One region of the Anaerosalibacter massiliensis genome, then DNA from elsewhere that is predicted to be linked to it. Evidence: riboswitches for the same ligand, from Rfam matches in the RefSeq annotation. Region 1 holds a riboswitch; the other holds the start of a gene.
The links. Region 1 has a riboswitch for FMN ahead of NSA23_RS11765 (ECF transporter S component). Riboswitches for the same ligand answer to the same signal wherever they lie in the genome.

Region 1 (10,783 bases):
TCAGTCATAGCAAATATAACATATATCTCTGCTTGTCCACCATTAGTAATGAATATTTTTGAACCGTTTAATACATATTCATCCCCATCAAGTACTGCAACCGTTTGTTGTCCTGCTGCATCAGTACCTGCATTTGGTTCAGTTAGGCCAAATGCACCTAATTTTTCACCTTTTGCTAATGGAACTAAATACTTTTGTTTCTGTTCTTCTGTACCATATTTATATATTGGCCAACTACCTAGTGATGTGTGAGCCGATAAAATAACTCCTGTAGTAGCACATTTTCTTGATAGTTCTTCTACAGCTATAGCATAAGCTAGCTCGTCCCCACCAGCTCCGCCATATTCTTCAGGGAATGGTATTCCCAACATATGTGCTCTAGCCATTTTTTCTACATTTTCCTTTGGGAACCTTCCAGTTTCATCAATATCCGCTGCAATTGGCTCTACTTCATTTTCAGCGAATTCTCTCATTACATTTCTAACCATTTCTTGCTCTTTAGTTAAAGTGAAATTCATATTATATATCCCTCCCTATAATATTGGCTAAATATTCTCCAGATAATATTATAATTCATTTTAATCTTTTGTCCAACATTTTTGTTAATTTTTTATCTTTTATTTGCAAAATTCTACAATATTATTATATTTATAAAGTTTCATTGAAAGGCCTATATCCCCTCAACATTAGGTATATAGACCTTTCCTAATTCATAAGAAAACACATTTTAGACTAATTATAACTTAAGAAAAACCAAATTTTGTCATATTATTGACAATAATGCTTTTCTTCTAAAATACATAACAGGCTTCAGTTATAATATAAATTTTTACTTAACATTTATATTATATATTATAATTATCATAGTTTTTCAAAAAATATGATAATGTAAATAAACTTTCATTTAAATGTACATTTTCTACTACTATGTTGTCAGGTACTGTTAAATCTGCAGGAGCAAAATTCCATATTCCTCTTATTTTTTCGCTTTTTATAAATATATTTGCTATATCTTGTGCATTTTCTTTTGGAGTAGTTATGATCCCAATTTCTACATCATTGTCTTTTATAAATTGTTCCATTAAGTCAACATCTCTTATTTCAACATCTCTTATTTTTAATCCTATAATTTTAGGATTTTTGTCAAATAGAGATAGTACTTTAAATCCTGCATCTTCAAATCCTTTATAGTTAGCAACTGCTTGCCCTAAGTTACCTGAACCAGCTATTACAGTATTGTAATCTTTGTCAAGACCTAGTATTTTTCCTAGTTGTCTATGAAGTTCTTCTACATTATAACCATAACCTTGTTGGCCAAACCCTCCAAAGTTATTTAAATCTTGTCTAATTTGTGATGCTGTAAAACCTGTCAATTTACTTAATTCTTGGGATGATATTCTGTTTATCCCTTTGTTCAATAATTCTCCTAAATATCTATAGTATTTGGGAAGTCTTCTTATGACTGTCATTGAAACTTTATTTTCTCTATCCATGTATAAACTCCCTTTCTTAAATTAATTTTAAAGAAAGTACTGGTCAGAATAATTATACCATCCAGTTATTTATATGTCAATTTTATAACAAGTGGCTAAATAATTCTTAAAAAGTGAATATAAAAACTATATATTACGAACAATAATATAGAAAATTAGTATCCCTATATAGTATATTATACATTTAGTCTGAATAATACTCAACTAAAGTTTAATCAAAGGAGGTTTTTTTTATGGCCAGCAAAGAACAATTACGAAAAATAGCACTTTACTGTGATGAATATAATGCTAATCATAATTCATCTATGAGATCTTCTACTGATTTCTATAATGAAAACTTTAAAAGCTGTGAAAATTGTACCCATTTTACAGAGGAAGGTTTATGTGATATAGATCTTGTAGATAAAGTTTTATCTAGCTTGGCTATGGAATTAGATAAGAAATAGTCCTTCACCTTTCATAGGACTATTTTTTTTGGTAAAATAGATTATAACGAACTTATTTTATAGGAGGAAAAATAATGATTATTTTATCTTGTAATAATATATCCAAATTCTATCTTGCCAATGAAATTTTAAGAGATTTAAGTTTTTCTATAAATGAAGGAGATAAAGTAGGAATAGTAGGTTTAAATGGCTCTGGCAAAACTACTTTATTCAATATATTAGCTAAAGAAACTCCAAAAGATGGTGGAGAAATATATACTCAAAAAAACTTGAAAATTGGATACCTAAAACAACATACTCAAGTAGAAAGTGAAAATACTATATTTGAAGAATGTTTAAAGGTCTTTACCCCTTTAATAAATATGGAAAAAAAATTGAGAACTTTGGAAAAAGAAATAAGCATAGAAAGTAACAAAGGTGAAACGGAAACCTTGCAAAAATTTTTAGAAAAATATTCTACTTTATCTGAAGAATTTTCAAACCAGAATGGTTATGGATTTAAAAGTGAAATAAAAGGTACTCTGAAAGGTTTAGGTTTTTCAGAAGAAGATATGGAAAAAAAGGTAAATAATTTAAGTGGAGGACAAAAATCTAGACTAGCCTTAGCTAAAATGCTTCTTAAAAATCCTGATTTACTCCTTTTGGACGAGCCAACTAATCATTTAGATATTGAAGCAATATCTTGGTTGGAAAAATTTCTAAATGATTATAAAGGTTCCGCTCTAATAATTTCACATGATAGATACTTTTTAGATAATGTAGTAGAAAGAATTTTTCATCTAGAAAACCTAGAACTTAAAACCTATAATGGAAACTACACTGAATTTATGAAAAAGAGAAAAATCCAAATGGAACAATTAAAAAAACAATATGAAAATCAACAAAAAGAAATAGAACGTCAAGAAGAAATAATAGAACGCTTTTTAAATTATGGTGGACAAAGATATATTAGACAAGCTCAAAGTAGACAGAAACTCTTAGACAAAATAAAAAGAATTGACAATCCTGTATCTAGCTCTAAAAAAACAAAATTAGTTTTTGAACCTAAGATAAAAAGTGGTAGAGATGTTTTAGAAATAAGATCCTTAGCAAAATCTTTTAATAAAACCCAATTATTTAAGGATATAGACTTCAATATATATAGAGGTGAAAAGGTTGGGCTTATAGGACCAAATGGTATTGGAAAAACTACCTTATTTAAAATTATTCTAGGTAATGTTTCTTCTACTCAAGGTGAAATCACACTAGGCCATCATGTGAACATAGGGTACTTTGACCAAGAACAAACTAATTTAAATTTAAATAAAACTATTATAGATGAAATATGGGATGAAAATCCAAAGTTGGACTATTATCAAATAAGAACGTATTTAAGCCAATTTTTATTTTTTGGAGATAATATATTTAAAGAAGTAGGAGATTTAAGTGGTGGTGAAAGGAGTAGATTGGCCCTTCTTAAATTAATGCTTTCTAAATCAAATTTTCTTTTAATGGATGAGCCTACTAATCATTTGGATATTGATTCTAAAGAAATATTAGAAGAAGCTTTACAAAACTATAATGGTACACTATTTGTCATCTCCCATGATAGGTATTTTTTAAATACAGTAACAAATAAAATTTTTGAACTTTCTAGTAAAGGTATAGAAGAGTTTCTAGGTAATTATGATTATTATATAGAAAAGAAAAATCAAGTTAAAAAAAATGAAGAAGAAAATACTAAAACAAGAACTCAGATAAAACTCGAAAAGAAGAAAATCAAAAAGAAAAAAGAGAAAGAAAGAAATATGAAAAAAAAGATTTTAGATTTGGAAAAACAAATTCTTTTAAGTGAAGAAAAAATAGGAGAAATAGATGAAAAACTAGCTAATCCTAATATATATAATGATATTGAAAAAGTAAAAAAATTAACTTTGGAAAGAGAAAAAAATCAAGACTTCGTAGAAAAACTTTATGATAAACTAATAAATTTAGAGGAGAAAAGCTAAAATATTATCTTACCCAATAAATCCACAAGTTATTCACAATATCCACAGTTCTATCCACAGCTTTCCCCCTCTATTTTTCTTGATTTTTTTGTTTTTTCCACAATGTCCACATATTTCTCTGTTATATTAATCTACAATGTGAATATTTTGTTGATTATTTATAATTTAGCTCTAAATTTGGCTCTACTGTCATCCCTAGATCAGATTCTTGTCCATCAATATAATTAAAATATCCACAGGAGCCAATCATAGCTGCATTGTCTGTACAAAGAATTGGAGAAGGATATCTTATATTAATACCTTCTTCTTTTCCTCTTGATTTGAATAAATTTCTCAATCCACTATTAGCCGCTACTCCACCTGCCAAAACTATGGTTTTACTATTCTTTTCTTTTGCTAACCTTATACTTTTTTCAACAAGTACTTCTATAACTGCCTGTTGAAAACTAGCTGCTACATCTTCCACTACTATTTCTCCTTTTTTTTGTTCCATATGATTTAAATAATTTAATACTGCAGTCTTAAGTCCACTAAAACTAAAATCATAGCTATTATCTCCTAAAAATGGTCTAGGGAAATCTATAGCTTCTTTATTTCCCTCCTTTGAAAGTTTATCTATTACTGGTCCACCAGGATATGAAAGTCCTAAAGATCTAGCCACCTTATCAAAGGCTTCACCTGCTGCATCATCTCTAGTCCTTCCTATTAATTCATAATCTGTATAGGAATGGGCCTGTACTAGATAGGTATGTCCTCCTGACACTACTAAACAAGTAAAAGGAGGCTTTAAATCTTTATGTTCAATATAATTTGCACAAATATGTCCTTTTATATGGTTTACTCCTATAAGAGGAATACCTAATCCATAGGCTATGGATTTAGCACTAGATATACCTACTAATAACGCTCCTACAAGACCTGGTCCTTGTGTAACGGATACTATATCTAAGTCTTTAAAGCTTATATTTGCCTCTTTTATTGCTTTTTCTATAATTATATTTATATTTTCAATATGTTTTCTTGAAGCTACTTCTGGAACTACTCCTCCAAATTTTCTGTGTATTTCTATTTGAGAAGAAATTATATTTGAAAGAACTTCTCTCCCATTTTTTAAAACTGCACAGGAAGTTTCATCACAGGAAGTTTCTATTGCTAAGTTTATAATATTTTTTTCCATTTTCTAACCTCCAATTGCCCTTATATACTTTTCCACATGATTATAGCATCCTCATTGTCATCTGAATAGTATCCTGGGCGAATTCCACATTCTTTAAACCCATATTTTTTATACAATGATTTTGCAACTTCATTAGATTTTCTAACCTCTAAGGTCATTGCCCTAATATCCCTATCTATACATCTATATATAAGGCCTTCTACAATTTTGTTTCCTATTCCAAGTCCTCTATATTTTTCATGTACTGCTATATTTGTAATATGACCTTCATCTATGATAAACCATATACCACCGTAGGCTACTACTCTTTTTTCTACTTCTGCTACTATATATCTAGCAAGATTGTTTTTAGTTATTTCTAATGTAAAAGCTTCTTTGGACCAAGGAGTACTAAAAGAAGTCTTTTCTATTTCTAGCACATCCTCAATATCTTTTTCAATCATATCTCTTATTAATGGAATCATAAAATCACTACCTTTTTTTATTCAATTGCCTTTGAGCTTGAGATTCTCTTAAGTATTCTGGTGCTAATTTAAAATAGTTCTTCACAAAGTTCTCTTTATCTTCTTTCCATTTTAGAAGAGCTAGTTCTCCTACACTTGACGCCTTTGCCATATTTAATGATATTGGAGAATACAAGACTTTATCCTTTAATTTTTCATCTATTATTTCTTTAAAAATAAGAGTACCATCTCCATTAAATAATACTTTATTATAATTAGAATCTACTATATCTAAAAGTTCATTTATTTCTAAAATGGTAGGTTCCATTTCATTTAAAAGTTTTCCATTCTCCCATCTATATATACCTGTATAAACTCTTTCTCGCCTAGCATCCATTATAGGTACGACAATACCATCAAAAGGTACATTAAATGCTAATGCTTCCAATGTAGATATACCTATAGCTGGCTTATCTAACACATGAGCTAGACTTTTAACGGTAGCTAACCCAATTCTAAGTCCTGTGAAAGAACCTGGTCCTACTGAACCTGCAAAAATATCTATATCTTCTGGTTTCAACTTTAAATTATCCATTAATACTTTAATCATAGGTATAAGTCTTTCTGAATGTGTCATATCTTGATTTAGAGTGTACTCTCCTAAAAGTTTTTCATCATCTAATACTGCACAGGTAGCTACTACACTTGATGTATCTATTGCCAAAACTTTCAATTTTTCTTCAACTCCTCTACTATTGATTCACTTCTTTTTCCACTACTATAAATAGAAACTATTCTTTCATCATCTTTTTTGCCTCTATTCAATTCTATAGTTAATATATCTTCTGGAAGAAATTTCTCAATTTTGTTTCCCCACTCTATGATTGTAACTCCCTTAGAATAAAAATATTCCTCAAATCCTAAATCTATTACATCTTCTATTCCTTCTAATCTATAAACATCAAAATGATATATTGGAACTCTTCCCTTATATTCATTAATAAGAGCAAAGGTAGGACTAGTTACATAATCTTTTACATCTAATCCTTTTGCAATGGATTTAGTAAGGGTAGTTTTCCCAGCACCTAAATCTCCTGTAAGACAAACTATATCCCCACCTTCAAGAATACTACCTAATCTATACCCAAACCTTTCAGTATCTTCTAAATTTTTCAATACTATTTCCATGAAATCAACCTTCCCATAAATAATAAACTACCTTATATTATAGCATTTACAAAAGATTTAAGCTATATTATTGAATAAGTGAAATCTAGAACAATATTTTTCATAAGTTTAGTACTTTCTTTTAACATAGTAGAGATGCAGGGTTTTGGTTTATTGGTTCTCCTTCCAAAAAAGCTTTGAGGAAAATAGGACTCAAAATTTGAGAAAAATCTACCGCAAATCATGGTTATTTGCTAAATTGATTTTTAATCAATTTCACGATTTTTCTCAAATTTTTCCTCTCTATTTTCTATTCAAAGACTTTTTAAGTCAGTCGAATCCAATAAACCAAAACCCTAAATCCATAATTTTTTCTAATAGTACAATGTTAAAGCAAATAGAGATACAAGATGAGCGACTTAAAAAAGTTTTGCTATGAAATAATCTGAGTAAAATAGAAAATGCGTTAAGAATTTTTCATTGTTTGAGCAAAGCGAGTTTGAAAATATTTAGCATTTTCTATTTTACGAAGATACTATTTCATCAAAACTTTTTTCGGAGAGAACCTTGTATCTCTATTTGCTAGAATCTCCACCATGTTAAAAGAAAGTACTAAATTTAAAATTATAAAAATAAAATAAGACTGCCCTTTATGGACAGTCCTAATATTTACATTTATCTATGGAGTATTGGTGATACTCTTTTGTATAGAAGGAATGTAATTAATGTAACTATTAATCCCTTTAATAGATTAAAAGGTACTATTGCATAAAGTATAAGTGATTTAAAATCTACTACATGTCTATTTACTGCACTTCCCATAGCCACAATCTTATCCAATGGCATTCCAAAAAGTTTAGCATAGAAAGGTATCATAACATAATAGTTAGCAATTGCCATAGCAACAGTCATTGCTACAGTTCCTACAGCCATTCCTACAATTGCATTTTTAACATTTTTATCTTTGTGATAAATATATCCTGCTGTATAAACGAATATACTTCCTACAACAAAATTTGCAAATTCTCCTACTGCCATTGTAGTTGTTCCATCTATAGCTAAATTTAAAATATTTTTAATAAGCTGAATCAACACTCCTGCTACAGGCCCTAAGGCAAAAGTTCCCATAAGTGCTGGTACTTCACTTAAATCCATTTTTAAAAATGGTGGTGCAAACCATAGTGGAAATTCTAATAGCATCAATACAAATGCAATAGCCGATAAAACTCCTACCTTAGTCAACATATTAGCTGACATTTTACCTCTTTCTTTTTTTAATTCCATAATAAAATCCCTCCAAGTTAAGTATTTCTTCAGGGACTCAGAAAGGATTCAAAAAACCCCGAAGGATAACCTTCGGGGCATATATACTCTCACGAAAAATTAAGTATAAATCTTCTCCCATCCAGACTCTAACTGTCGGCATTGGAATTTCACCAAATCAACCAAGAACTCTTGGCTCGCGGGCTATAACCGCCGGTGAGGACTTTCACCTCGCCCTGAAGATCAATTTATTCTTAATTATATTATATATATAAATAAAGTTTATGTCAACTATTTCGGAGATTTCATTTTCGCAATTAATTTAACAATCTTATACTATTTCCCCTTAAAATTGCCATTTCCTTCGTTATTTCCATAATTTAAATCATCTCTTATCATAATAACTACATCCGGTTTATACTCTTCTATATATTTATAAAGACTCTTATCTTCATAGTATCTTAAATCCAATATTCTAGTTTCGTTAAAATGATAATATAATAAAGGTTCTACTGCATTAGTAAATGAATCTCCAAATATCAAAGCATTTGGTAGATTTGATCTATTTGTTCTTATCACTGTTTCAGCTAAATCTCCTCCCATAAATACACCATAAGATGGTCTTTCTTTAGGATCTTCTTCTATATGATAAAATTCAGGAGATTCTACCCCATTATCTATTTTTTCATAATCTATCTTTTCTTTTTGGTATCCTACTTCTATTTTTTCATTCGTTGGATATAAATAGTATAGCTGTCTATTTCTACTTCCTAAAATAGGGTTTTCTAAAGTTATTATATCCATATCATTTTCACCTAGTGCCTCTTGAATATCTAATCCAAAATCATTTTTTATTTTATTTATTATTTTCTCATATGTTTTAAATGCACCTCTAAAAGAATAATGATGATCTGTTTTTAGATAAAAATCATCCTTATTTTCTTTTTTAAACTCTTCATCCATATTTATAAAATCTATATTCTTTTCTCTTAGCAATGAAAACATTGTTTTTTCGCTATTAAAAAGAAATTCATAATTATTATAAAAATAATTTGGGTATCTTTCTTTATAATAAGATGACTGCTCTGGTATTCCGATAAAACAAAACTTTCCTCCATACGCATCTACATAGCTACTAAGTTCTTCTATATTATTTGCTATTTCTTTTATATTTGCCTTATGGCTTTCAGGATCATAAATTCTATTATGTTCATAAAATGGTAATAACGTCCCATCTTTACTTATTACTATATCGTTAATTTTATTCTTCCTTAATATATTCATATTTAAATAAGTATATAATTTTAACCACCTATTTCTGCCCACTATATGATCAGATAAATACTCTTCCCAATCATTAAAATACTCTCCATTAAATAAAGTCTCCCTATTAAAAATAGGGGCAGTTGCTAAAGTTCTATTTTCAAAAGAAGATATATCCGTATGAGGATGTATTTTTGTTAATATTGGAATAAAAAATATAATTATTATAAACAGAATCGCTAAATTATAATCACTTACTTTTTTCACTTTCTTAGTTTTTTCTTTCATAAACTTCAGCTCCTAAAATCTAAAATATATAAATGGATTAAATGTAGAATTAATTAGATAAGATATAGATAATATGAATATTCCTATTAATATAATTGGTTTTATATAGTTTTTTATCATAACATTAGCAGAACCTATGGATATCTCTTCAATCTTTCCTTTTATTAATGGATATAATGGAAGTGTAGCTATTATAGATAATATTAGTACAAACTTATACTCTTTTAAATAATACATTGCCTGAAAATTTATAAATGTATGCTTTGTGAATCCAAACATAATTTTTAAATACTCTAATGCCTGAGTCAATGTTTCTGCTCTAAAAAATAACCATCCTATGATAATAAAGAATATAGTATAAATATGCTGAATAGGTCTCCATATTTTTTCTAAATACTTTCCCAAAAATAATTTTTCTATAGTTAAAATACACCCATAATACAATCCCCATATTATAAAATTCCATGAAGCTCCATGCCACAACCCTGTTAGAAACCAAACTATGAATATATTTCTAAAGTATTTTCCTTTACTTACTCTATTCCCACCTAGTGGAATATAAACATAATCTCTAAACCATGTTCCTAAAGATATATGCCAACGTCTCCAAAACTCTGTTATAGATTTTGATATATAAGGATAATTAAAGTTTTCTAAAAACTTAAATCCAAACATTCGACCTAATCCTATTGCCATATCAGAATACCCTGAAAAATCAAAGTATATTTGTAGTGTATATGAAAGAATCCCTAACCAAACTAATAAAACTGAAAGATCTGATGTAGAAGCACTAAAAACTTCATCTGCTATTAGTCCAACTGTATTTGCTATAAGTACTTTTTTACTTAATCCTAATATAAATCTTTCCACGCCATATGTAAAATCATCTAAGCTTTCTTCTCTTTCATTAATTTGCTCTGCTACAGTTTCATATCTTACTATTGGCCCTGCTATAAGTTGTGGAAAAAATGATATATATAGTGCTACATTTAGTGGATTCTTTTGAACTTTACCATTTTGCCTATATATATCTATTACATAACTTAAACCTTGAAATGTAAAAAATGAAATTCCTATAGGCATTACTATATCTCTAATGGATATAGATGTTTTAAATACTGTATTTATATTTCTTATTAGAAAGTTAAAATACTTATAATAACCTATAATCAAAATATTTATTATAATTGCCAAGCTTAATATTAATGTTACTTTTCTCCTATCTTCCCTATATTTATCTACAAAAAGTCCTAAT
Region 2 (10,783 bases), on a different contig from region 1:
ATATCCTTTTTGCTCTGGTGTAGCATTGTATTTCTTTAAATATCCTTCTACAAATTCATCTATATCCAAAGTTGAAATTCCTGGTCTAATAATCTTGGCAATTTCTTTATGACAATTTGCTAATATTTCACCTGCTTTTTGCATTTTTTCAATTTCTTCTCTAGTCTTAATTATTACCATATTATTCATGCTCCTTTTTCATATTTTACTATACAATAAAACTATTTTTTATCTAATATATCCTTTTTATCTTTATTTAAAATTTGAATAAATCTTTCATCATTCAATAAGTTCTTTAAATCTTCATCTGATTTAGCTATACTTACAAACCCTGGGTAAAGAACTATAGCTTTCCTTAAATCTTCGATAGCTTTATTGTTTTCACTAAGTTTTGCATAACAACACGCTCTATTATAATATAGATATTCTGCATAAGGATTATACTCTATCCCTTCTGTTAATACTGTTATAGCTTTTTCTATTTTCCCTTGTTCAATATATATGACAGATTTATTCAAAAAAGAGTAAGGATAATTCTTATTTATAGTTATTGATTTATTGTAATATTCTATAGCTTTTTTAAATTTATTTAACCTTTTATAAATAACTCCCATATTAAATAATGCCTTATAATAATTTGAATTTATTCCAATACTTTTTTTTACCATTTCATAAGCTTTATCATAATCCTTTAATTCTTCATATATAGAACCTAAATTATTGTAAGCAATATGATCATTTGGCTTTAATTTAATTACCTTTTCATAATATTTAATAGCTTCTTCTTTTTTCCCCATCTCATCATATATATTAGCTATGTAAAAATAAGCTCTGTCATATTCTGGATTTATTTCTGCAGCTTTAAAATAATATTCTAAAGCTTTTTCTTTATCCCCTAGCCTTTCATAAAGAGTTGCTGCTCCATAAAAAGCTCCACATTCTTCTGGACTTATTTTTATAATCTCTTTATAAGCTTTTAATGCTTCTTTAAGCTTATCCATTTCATCATATATGAAAGCTATATTATATAATATTTCCAAGTCTTCATCTTCTTCACCCGGAAAATCTAATGCTTTAAAATAAAATTTTACTGCCTTTTCTCTATAATCATCTAGATAGAAATTTTCTGCAAGTATTATATAATTATATCTTCTATCAAAGTTAGTTAAATGACTTTTCATTAATTTGCACCTCTTAGTATTTATTATATACTTATAGTTTATCATATTTCACTAATTAATTATTAATAATTATATTTTAAAAAAATTCTAATAAGTACTACTTTAGCCTTTTTAATATATCTAAATAAAATGAGAATGTCAATGCTGACATTCTCATTTTATTTAGATATTAAATCTTCTTCAAAAGATTAGCCATTTCTATAGCAGAAATTGCTGCTTCAAATCCTTTATTACCACCTTTCGTACCTGCTCTTTCTATAGCTTGTTCAATATTATCAGTTGTAAGTATACCAAAGATTACTGGTATTTCTGTATCTAATGAAACTTTAGCTATACCTTTAGAAACTTCATTTGACACACATTCAAAATGATAAGTATCACCTTTTATTACTGCCCCAAGACAAATAATAGCATCATATTTCCTTAGAGAAGCTAATTTTTTTGCCATTAATGGAATTTCAAAAGAGCCTGGAACCCAAAATATTGAAATATCCTCTTCATTTACTCCATGTCTTTTTAGCCCATCTATAGAACCATCTAATAATTTTGAACCTATAAATTCATTAAACCTTCCAACTACTATACATATTTTTAGTTCCTTTCCAATTAAATTTCCTTCATATACTTTCATAAAAATCCCCCTTATTTACATTAATAATATGTCCAAGTTTTTCTTTTTTTGTTTTCAGATATTTATAATCTTCTTTTGTTGGTTCAATTTCAATTGGTACTCTTTCAATAATTTCAAGACCATAACCTGATATACCAGATACTTTTCTTGGATTATTAGTCATAAGCCTTATTTTTTTTAGTCCTATATCAGATAATATCTGTGCTCCAATACCATAATCTCTCATATCATCTTCATAGCCTAGAGCCAGATTTGCCTCTACAGTATCCATTCCTTTATCTTGGAGAGAATAAGCCTTGATTTTATTTAAAAGACCTATTCCCCTACCTTCCTGTCTCATGTATAAAATTACACCTTTACCTTCCCTATTTACCTTATCCATTGCTGAATGGAGCTGATCTCCACAATCACATCTTAGAGAACAAAATACATCCCCAGTTAAACATTCAGAATGAACCCTTACTAGTGTAGGTTTTCCATCATCAACTTCTCCTTTAATTAGTACTACATGTTGACTGCCATTTAATAAGTCTTTATATCCTACTATCTTAAAATCTCCATACTTTGTTGGTAATTTAGCTGTCCCTACCTTTGATATTAGTTTTTCAGTTTTTCTTCTGTATGCTATAAGATCTGCAACAGTTATTATTTTAAATCCAAATTTATTAGCATATTTGATTAAATCATCTGTCCTAGCCATAGTTCCATTTTCATTCATAATTTCACATAAAACGCCAGCTGGAAAAAGTCCAGCAAGCTTTGCTAAATCTACAGCTGCTTCAGTGTGTCCTGCTCTCTTTAACACTCCTCCTTTTCTAGACTTCAATGGAAAAACATGTCCTGGCCTTCTAAAATCTTCTCCTTTAGCATTTTTATCTATTATTTTCTTTATAGTTAATGCTCTGTCACCTGCAGAAATACCTGTTGAAGTATCTTTATGGTCTACAGAAACGGTAAAAGCTGTTTCATGATTATCTGTATTTTTAGCAACCATTTGGTGAATATTAAGTTCTTCTAACCTTTTTCCTTCAACTGGCATACATACTAATCCTCTTCCATATTTAGTCATGAAATTAATCTTTTCTGTAGTAACTTTCTCTGCTGCAATAATTAAATCTCCTTCATTTTCTCTATTTTCATCATCTAAAACTACTACAAAACTTCCCTTTCTAACTTCTTCTATAGCTTCATTAATAGTATTGAATTCACCCATTTTGCACCCTCCCTATACATATCCATATTTTTTAAGCTTATCTAAATTCAAAGTTGATTTTTTCTTAGATTCATCATCCTTATTTAAAAATTTTTCAATATATTTTCCTATTTGGTCACATTCAATATTTACAATATCTCCTACTTTCTTTTCTAATAAAATAGTTTCTTTCTGGGTATGGGGAACTACAGAAACTTTAAAACTATCCATGCTAATATCTGCTACTGTCAAACTAATTCCATCTAATGCTATAGAACCTTTATAAACTATATAATTCATTATATCTTCAGTAGTTTTAATAGTTATCCATGTTGAATCTCCATCATCCTCTAATTTTCTAATAGTTCCTATTCCATCTATATGCCCACTAACTATATGACCTCCTATTCTATCACCTATCTTTAATGCCCTTTCTAGATTCACACTATTGCCAATTTTACAAATATTAAGATTCGTTTTAGATAGTGTTTCATTCATAATATCTGCTTCAAAATAATTTGAATCATATTTTTTCACTGTAAGACATATTCCATTTACTGCTATGCTATCTCCTAATGAAATACCTTCTAATATTTTATTGCATCCTATTTTTAAAGTACTTATTTTACTAGATTTAATGAAATTTGAAACTATGCCTATTTCTTCAATGATTCCCGTAAACAACAACTCACCCCCAATTATAGATATCCTTCTACTACTAGATCTTTCCCTAGTTTGAAAGTATCAATATTTTTTAACTGTGGTACATCTTTTAATAGTCCTATCCCCCTTCCTTCTACTGGAGTCTTAGCACTAGCTCCTCCAATTATTTTAGGTGCAATAAAAAATATTGCTTTATCTACTAAATCTTCTTTTAAAAAAGAAAAGTTTACTTCTCCTCCACCTTCTATTAAAATACTATCTATTTTTCTTTTCCCCAATTCATCCACTAAAAAATTCAAATCTACTTTTCCTTCCTTCAATGGAGAAACTATCACTTCTGCACCAGTATTTTCAATATTTTTTATTTTATCTTTTGCTGCCTTCTCTGTCACAACTACCATAGTATTTGCTATATCTAAAGTAGTTAGCAATTTTGATTTAAGAGGAATTTTCCCATGACTATCTAAAACAATTCTTGTAGGATTTTTATATACTCCATCTTCAATCCTTATATTTAATATTGGGTCATCCTTTAAGACTGTATTAATTCCTACTAATATTCCAGATACCTTATTCCTTAATTTATGAGAATATTTTCTTGATTCATCACTAGTTATCCATTTAGATTCTCCAGAATAGGTGGCTATTTTTCCATCTAAACTCATACCAGCCTTTAGAATACAAAATGGCTTTTTAGTTTTTATATATTTTATAAATATTTCATTATTCTTTTCTGCTTCTTCTTCGAGAACTCCAACCTTTACATCTATATTATTTTTCAAAAGCAGTTCTATCCCTTTCCCTGATACTAATGGATTAGGATCTTTCATAGCTATAACTACTCTTTTAATTTTTCTTCTAATGATTTCATTTACACAAGGAGCATTTTTTCCATAGTGAGAACAAGGCTCTAATGTAATATACATAGTAGCTCCTTCAACATTATCTTTTACGCTATTAAATGCATTTATTTCAGCATGTGCTTTTCCATATGCTTCATGGTATCCAGATCCTATTATATCTCCATCCTTTACAATCAATGCTCCTACAATAGGGTTAGGGTTTACAAATCCTATCCCTTTTTTTGAAAGTTCCAATGCTTTATCCATAAAATACTCATCAACACAAGTCATATAATCACCTCCAAAAAAATAAACTGCCCTGAAAAATTCAGGACAGTTTACAATTAAATAAATGTATGCAAAAAAAGCATACAACCTTCTTTCATCCAGACTGTACTGTCGGCTTCGGAATCTAACCGAATCTGCCTTTCGGCTCGTGGGCTATACCACCGGTAGGGAATTGCACCCTGCCCTGAAGGTTCAAGATATCTTATGTAATTTTATATCATTATAACATTATGTTAAATAAAATGCAAACTTTTTATTTCTTTACTTTATAATCTTTAATAATAAATGGCCAATTTTTAGTTTTTTCCTAAAAATTGGCCATTTATTACTCATCTACTTTTAAAGCTCTCATAGAGTTTAAAATAGCTATAACAGAAACTCCTACATCAGCAAATACTGCTTCCCACATACTGGCTACACCAAAAGCTCCCAATACTAATACTATGCATTTAACTCCTAAAGCAAATATTATATTTTGTGTAACTATTTTTTTAGTCTTTTTAGATATTTTAATTCCTGTAGATATTCTCTTAGGTTCATCAGTCATTATAACTATATCTGAAGCTTCTATAGCTGCATCTGAACCTAATCCTCCCATAGCAATTCCTACATCTGCTCTAGCTAGTACTGGAGCATCATTTACTCCATCTCCAACAAATGCAACTTTTCCTTTTTTCTTTTTTTCTCTCATGATTTTTTCCAATATATTTACCTTGTCTTGAGGAAGAAGTTCTCCATATACTCTATCTACTCCTAATTCCTTGCCTACTCCTTCTGCAACTATGTTATTATCTCCTGAAAGCATAATGGTCTCTTTAATCCCCATTTTTTTCAATTCAGATATAGTATCTTTTGAATCCTCCTTTATTTCATCAGATATAATTATATTTCCTATATACTCATTATTTTTAGCTACATATACAATAGTTCCAAAGCTTTTCTTTTCTCTAATAGGAATGCCTTCATCTTTAAATAACCTTTCATTACCTACTGTTATTCCATCTCCATTTACTTCTACCTTTACTCCTTTTCCTGATATTTCTTTATAATTTTTTATATTATTATTGTCTATTTCTTTTCCATAGGCTTTAAGTATAGATTTGCCTATTGGATGATTTGAAAAAACTTCTCCAAAAGCTGCATATTCTAATATTTCATCAGACGTAAAACCTTCTAAAGGTTCTATTTCTGTTACTTGAAAAATTCCTTTTGTTAAAGTACCTGTTTTATCCATAACTATAGTATCTACCTGATTTAATGCTTCTAGATAATTTCCACCCTTTATAAGTATTCCAGTTTTTGAAGCCCCACCAATTCCACCAAAGAAACCTAAGGGTATTGAAATAACCAATGCACAAGGACAAGATATTACCAAAAATACTAAAGCCCTATATATCCATTCACTTAAATTTAAATTAAATAAAAGAGGTGGAATGAACGCTATCAATAAAGCACCTACTACTACTACGGGAGTATAATATCTAGCAAATACTGTTATGAAATTTTCAGTTGAAGCTTTTTTGCTAGAAGCATTTTCAACTAAATCCAATATCTTTGATACTGTTGATTCTCCAAATTCTTTTGAAACTTCAACAGTTAATAATCCTTCATTATTTACAAAACCACTTAATACAGTATCACCTTCTTCTATAGTTCTAGGAACTGTTTCACCAGTTATATTAGAAGTATCTACATTAGATTTTCCATCTACAACAATACCATCTAGAGGAATTTTTTCTCCTGGTTTTATAACTATATAATCTCCTATTTTTACCTCAGAAGGTTCTACTTTTTTTATTTTTTCTCCCTCTTTAATATTTGCATAATCAGGTCTTATATCTAATAATGATTTTATAGATTTCCTAGAGTGTCCTACTGCTATGTCTTGAAATAACTCACCTAATTGATAAAAAAGCATTACAGCTACACCTTCAGGATATTCTCCTATAGCAAAAGCGCCTATAGTGGCTATTGCCATTAAAAAATTCTCATCAAATACTTGACCTTTAGATATATTCCTTAACGCTTTTAGTAGTATTTCTCCTCCAACAACTATATAACTTATAAAGAAGAAAATAAATCTAGAACTTCCTTCGAATTTTAATATTATAGGTATTAAAAATAAAATAGCAGATATTATTAGTTTTGCTATTTGACTATTTTCTACATTCCCATGATCATGATCATGGTCGGAAGTATTAGTAGAAGAATCTTTTTCATAAACTTTTACATCTGGTTCAATTTCATTTACAATAGATTTTACTTCATTAGATATTTTATCTAAATCATTATTTGAATCTATCTGAACCCTTAACTTTTTAGATACAAAATCCATTGCTGCATTGTCTACACCAATTATATTCTTTGTTTGTTTTTCAATTTTATCTGCACAATTTGCACAGTTTAATCCCTCTAATATAAACTCCTTTTTAATCACTAGATTCATCCCCTTTATCAATCATTAAACATATGAGCAATTGTTCATATGTTTAAGTATATTATATCCCCTAAATATTTAGTTGTCAATACTAATTAAAAAATAAATCCCTAGCTTTTAACTAAGGATTTATTAAACTATTTTTATATATTAAATTCTCCTATATAGCTGTAGCTTGTCCCATTTACTTCTACATCTTCACAATTTATTAGGTTCCATTTACCAGTTACTCCAATAGCAGTAGCCATATTTTCAAAATAATACATAATGATACCTGCATCTATGAAACTAACTTTATCTTCTTCTTTCATTAAAATTAAAATTATTTTACTGTCCTTAAGTATGAATCTCCATGGTTGGTTATTAAAACTTGATGGAGCAAATCTTACATAGAAAAATAAATCGCTTAATCCTCTATTTTCTAACTCTTCTGCAGATATATTTTTTCCTATCTCATCCTTATATACAATATCTTCTATAGATAATCTACAGCTATCCGGTTCTTGAATAAAAGGATTCTTAGGTGTTGGATACCCAATAGCTAAAATATAATTTACATCTCCATCTAAATTATTGCACAATTCTTTTTTTATTTGTCCATCTACATTCTCTATACTTATCCAACAAGTTCCTAGACTATATTCTGTTGCCTTAGTTATAAGTTTTTCCATAGCATAAGCACCCTTTATTATACTGTCTCTAGAACTATCTAAAGTTTCTAATGCAATATAATGTGGACTTTTAATCATTACTCCTGAATAACCACCTTTTCCTTCAAGAGTTTTATATACTTTGTCTCCATTTTTAAGTAATAGAAATCTAAAATTTTCATCTCCTATTTCCTTTTCTATTTCTTTTCCATAGTCTATAACCTTTTCCAATATATCCTTGGATACCTCTTTATTTTTATACTCTCTTGTAGATTTTCTATCTCTTAGAAAATTGCTCATAAGCATTTCAAATCACCCTTTCCTATAATTTCTATTTTAAATATAAAATTTTTAAACCCTTTAAATATAATTAAATTAATTCTAAGAAAACTAGGATTTTTTCAATATGTATTAATAGTTTAAAATGCACAAATAAAGCCGGAACAATACCTACTATTATTCCTCCTACTACATCTGTAGGATAATGTACTCCTAAATACATCCTAGAAATCCCAATTATAAATGCCAATACTATTACTGGAATAATTAAATATGAATAGTTCAAAGCAAAAATAGTAGCCATTGAAAATCCAGCAGTCGTGTGTCCAGATGGAAAAGAATAATCCTTAAGATTTAAACCAAATGTATTTATATTCTGAAGAACTTTGTACGGTCTTTCTCTGCCTAAGGATCTTTTCAATATCTGAACAATTATCTGGCTTATGGATATAGATATAGCAGCCTCTACCGCTACAAATCTTAATTTACCATTTCCAAATAAAATTAAAATAATTAAAAGTATTGTATTAAATATCCCACTACCTAGGTCTGTAGCCATATACATGAATTTATCTAGGAAGCTAGATTTAATAGTGCTATTGAACCAATTTAATATTTTTCTATCAAAAGAATTAGTTTTCCTATGTCTTTTCATATTATCACCTAATACAGTCTTAGTTAAATATATTATTACAGACTATTGTTACCCATTTTTTATCTTTCCTCACTTAAATCTTTAGCATAATCCACTAAAATTGTTACATTTGAATAAAGTTCCTGCAAACTGCTATTTATTGTTCTAATTGTTTTTTCTTGTAAGTTTGTGATTTTTCTCATTTCTTCCATAACTTCATTTTGAGTATTTGATGTGTCTTTTATTCCTTCCAATATTTTTTCTATCTTATTTATAGAATCTGAACTGCTAATAGCTAATTTTCTTATTTCTTCTGCTACAACTTCAAAACCTTTTCCTTCTTTGCCAACTCTTGCTGCTTCTATTGAAGCATTTAATCCTAACAAATTAGTTTGCTTAGATATTTTTTGTATTATATTAATTATATTATCAGTTTCATCAATATTTCCCATAAGCTCATTCGTTATACCATTTACCTTATTTGTCACCTCTAATAAATTATAAGCAGAATCTTCAATAGTTTGGGATGTATTAGTTAATTCTTCTAATCCTTCAGAAAGATTTTCTGCCAATTTTAATAATTGCTCCTGTTTATCAATAGTTAAAACAAAAGATACAGCTCCTACAATTTCCCCATTTTCCCTAACAGGTACTCCACAAGCTATGTATGGAAATCCTCTTACTTCTTTAGGTACCTTTCTTATAACTCTTCTCCCATTCTTAATACATTCTCCTACTACAGAGCCTTCATAAATAACTTCTCCTTCTACAGCCAGCTGAGGTATTTCATCTCCTTTTATAAAGTCAATGTACTTTTCTCTATCTGTAATAGTAACTGCTACATCATTTATAGTTAGATCATTAATATAAGGTGCTACCATTTGAAAAGCTTCCAAAATTTTAGCCATATTTCTCCCCCTCAATTAGATTGTATATTTCCAAGTATAGAATTCGACATAAAAAGAGCTAATCCTTTTTTAAAAATCTTTATACTATTCATTACATATTTTACAACATTTTTTTCTGCAGCCTTTTCTACTCTTGTTTTCTTTACAATAATGTTTAGGTGAACCACATTTTGGACATATATCATCTTCATGTTCTAAATCTTCTACTCTTTCTTGCCAACTATTACCACATTTTTCACATACAAGCTTGCAAATATGTTGAGTATAATTGCCACCAGTTATTCTTATAGCTTTTCCATTTATTAAACTATCTGCAACTTTCTTTTTGGCTTCATTGTAAATTCTTTGGAAGGTTTGCCTAGATATTTCCATACTATTTGCACATTCTTCTTGTTCAAGGCCCTCTAAATCTCTAAGTCTTATAGCTTCTAATTCTTCTATTTTTAGAGTATTTTCATTTAAATTCTTCTCTGTTTTAGAAGGAACAAAATATCTATATTCAGGTAATTTTTCAACTCGTCTCCATTTTATAGGCCTAGCCATAATACCACTCCTTAACAAATACTTATAGGACTATTATATTTAATTATAAATTTTTTTCAATTAGAAAACAGGAAACATAATGCCCTTTTGTAATTTCCATAAGCTCTGGTTCTTCTTTCTTACACTTTCCATAGCTATATGGACATCTTGTGTGAAATGAACAACCTGTAGGAATATTTATAGGGCTAGGTACTTCTCCTTTAAGTATTAGTTTTTCTTCATTAAACTTTTTTTCCTCTAAATTCGGAAAGGCTGATATTAATGCTTTTGTATATGGATGGGTAGGACTTTTAAATATTTCTTTATTAGAACCAATTTCAACTATTTTACCTAGATACATAACTCCTACCCTATTAGATATATGTCTTACTACATTAAGACTATGGGCTATAAATAAATATGTAAGACTATATTCGTTTTGAAATTTTACTAAAAGATTCAATATTTGAGACTGAATAGATACATCTAATGAGGAAACAGGTTCATCACAAATTATAAATTTAGGTCTAGTAGCTAAAGCTCTTGCTATTATTAA

Region 2: it holds a riboswitch for FMN, as region 1 does, so the genes downstream of both, ribD (bifunctional diaminohydroxyphosphoribosylaminopyrimidine deaminase/5-amino-6-(5-phosphoribosylamino)uracil reductase RibD) here and NSA23_RS11765 (ECF transporter S component) in region 1, are expected to answer to the same signal.

Annotation. Positions count from the first base shown of each region.
Region 1 covers NZ_JANJZL010000008.1:107,945-118,727, reverse strand. The annotation lists gene NSA23_RS11805 (acyl-CoA dehydrogenase) at 1-518, opposite strand, end outside; gene NSA23_RS11800 (redox-sensing transcriptional repressor Rex) at 846-1,493, opposite strand; gene NSA23_RS11795 (hypothetical protein) at 1,727-1,939, shown strand; gene NSA23_RS11790 (ABC-F family ATP-binding cassette domain-containing protein) at 2,014-3,927, shown strand; gene tsaD (tRNA (adenosine(37)-N6)-threonylcarbamoyltransferase complex transferase subunit TsaD) at 4,082-5,104, opposite strand; gene rimI (ribosomal protein S18-alanine N-acetyltransferase) at 5,125-5,568, opposite strand; gene tsaB (tRNA (adenosine(37)-N6)-threonylcarbamoyltransferase complex dimerization subunit type 1 TsaB) at 5,576-6,280, opposite strand; gene tsaE (tRNA (adenosine(37)-N6)-threonylcarbamoyltransferase complex ATPase subunit type 1 TsaE) at 6,277-6,735, opposite strand; gene NSA23_RS11765 (ECF transporter S component) at 7,390-7,998, opposite strand; FMN riboswitch at 8,104-8,225, opposite strand; gene NSA23_RS11760 (alginate O-acetyltransferase AlgX-related protein) at 8,314-9,528, opposite strand; gene NSA23_RS11755 (MBOAT family O-acyltransferase) at 9,541-10,783, opposite strand, start outside.
Region 2 covers NZ_JANJZL010000002.1:166,920-177,702, forward strand. The annotation lists gene map (type I methionyl aminopeptidase) at 1-180, opposite strand, end outside; gene NSA23_RS03800 (tetratricopeptide repeat protein) at 222-1,181, opposite strand; gene ribH (6,7-dimethyl-8-ribityllumazine synthase) at 1,351-1,812, opposite strand; gene NSA23_RS03810 (bifunctional 3,4-dihydroxy-2-butanone-4-phosphate synthase/GTP cyclohydrolase II) at 1,799-3,025, opposite strand; gene NSA23_RS03815 (riboflavin synthase) at 3,038-3,688, opposite strand; gene ribD (bifunctional diaminohydroxyphosphoribosylaminopyrimidine deaminase/5-amino-6-(5-phosphoribosylamino)uracil reductase RibD) at 3,703-4,800, opposite strand; FMN riboswitch at 4,880-4,993, opposite strand; gene NSA23_RS03825 (heavy metal translocating P-type ATPase) at 5,123-7,234, opposite strand; gene NSA23_RS03830 (nitroreductase family protein) at 7,378-8,190, opposite strand; gene NSA23_RS03835 (phosphatase PAP2 family protein) at 8,255-8,818, opposite strand; gene NSA23_RS03840 (methyl-accepting chemotaxis protein) at 8,878-9,705, opposite strand; gene NSA23_RS03845 (DUF134 domain-containing protein) at 9,790-10,248, opposite strand; gene NSA23_RS03850 (ABC transporter ATP-binding protein) at 10,292-10,783, opposite strand, start outside.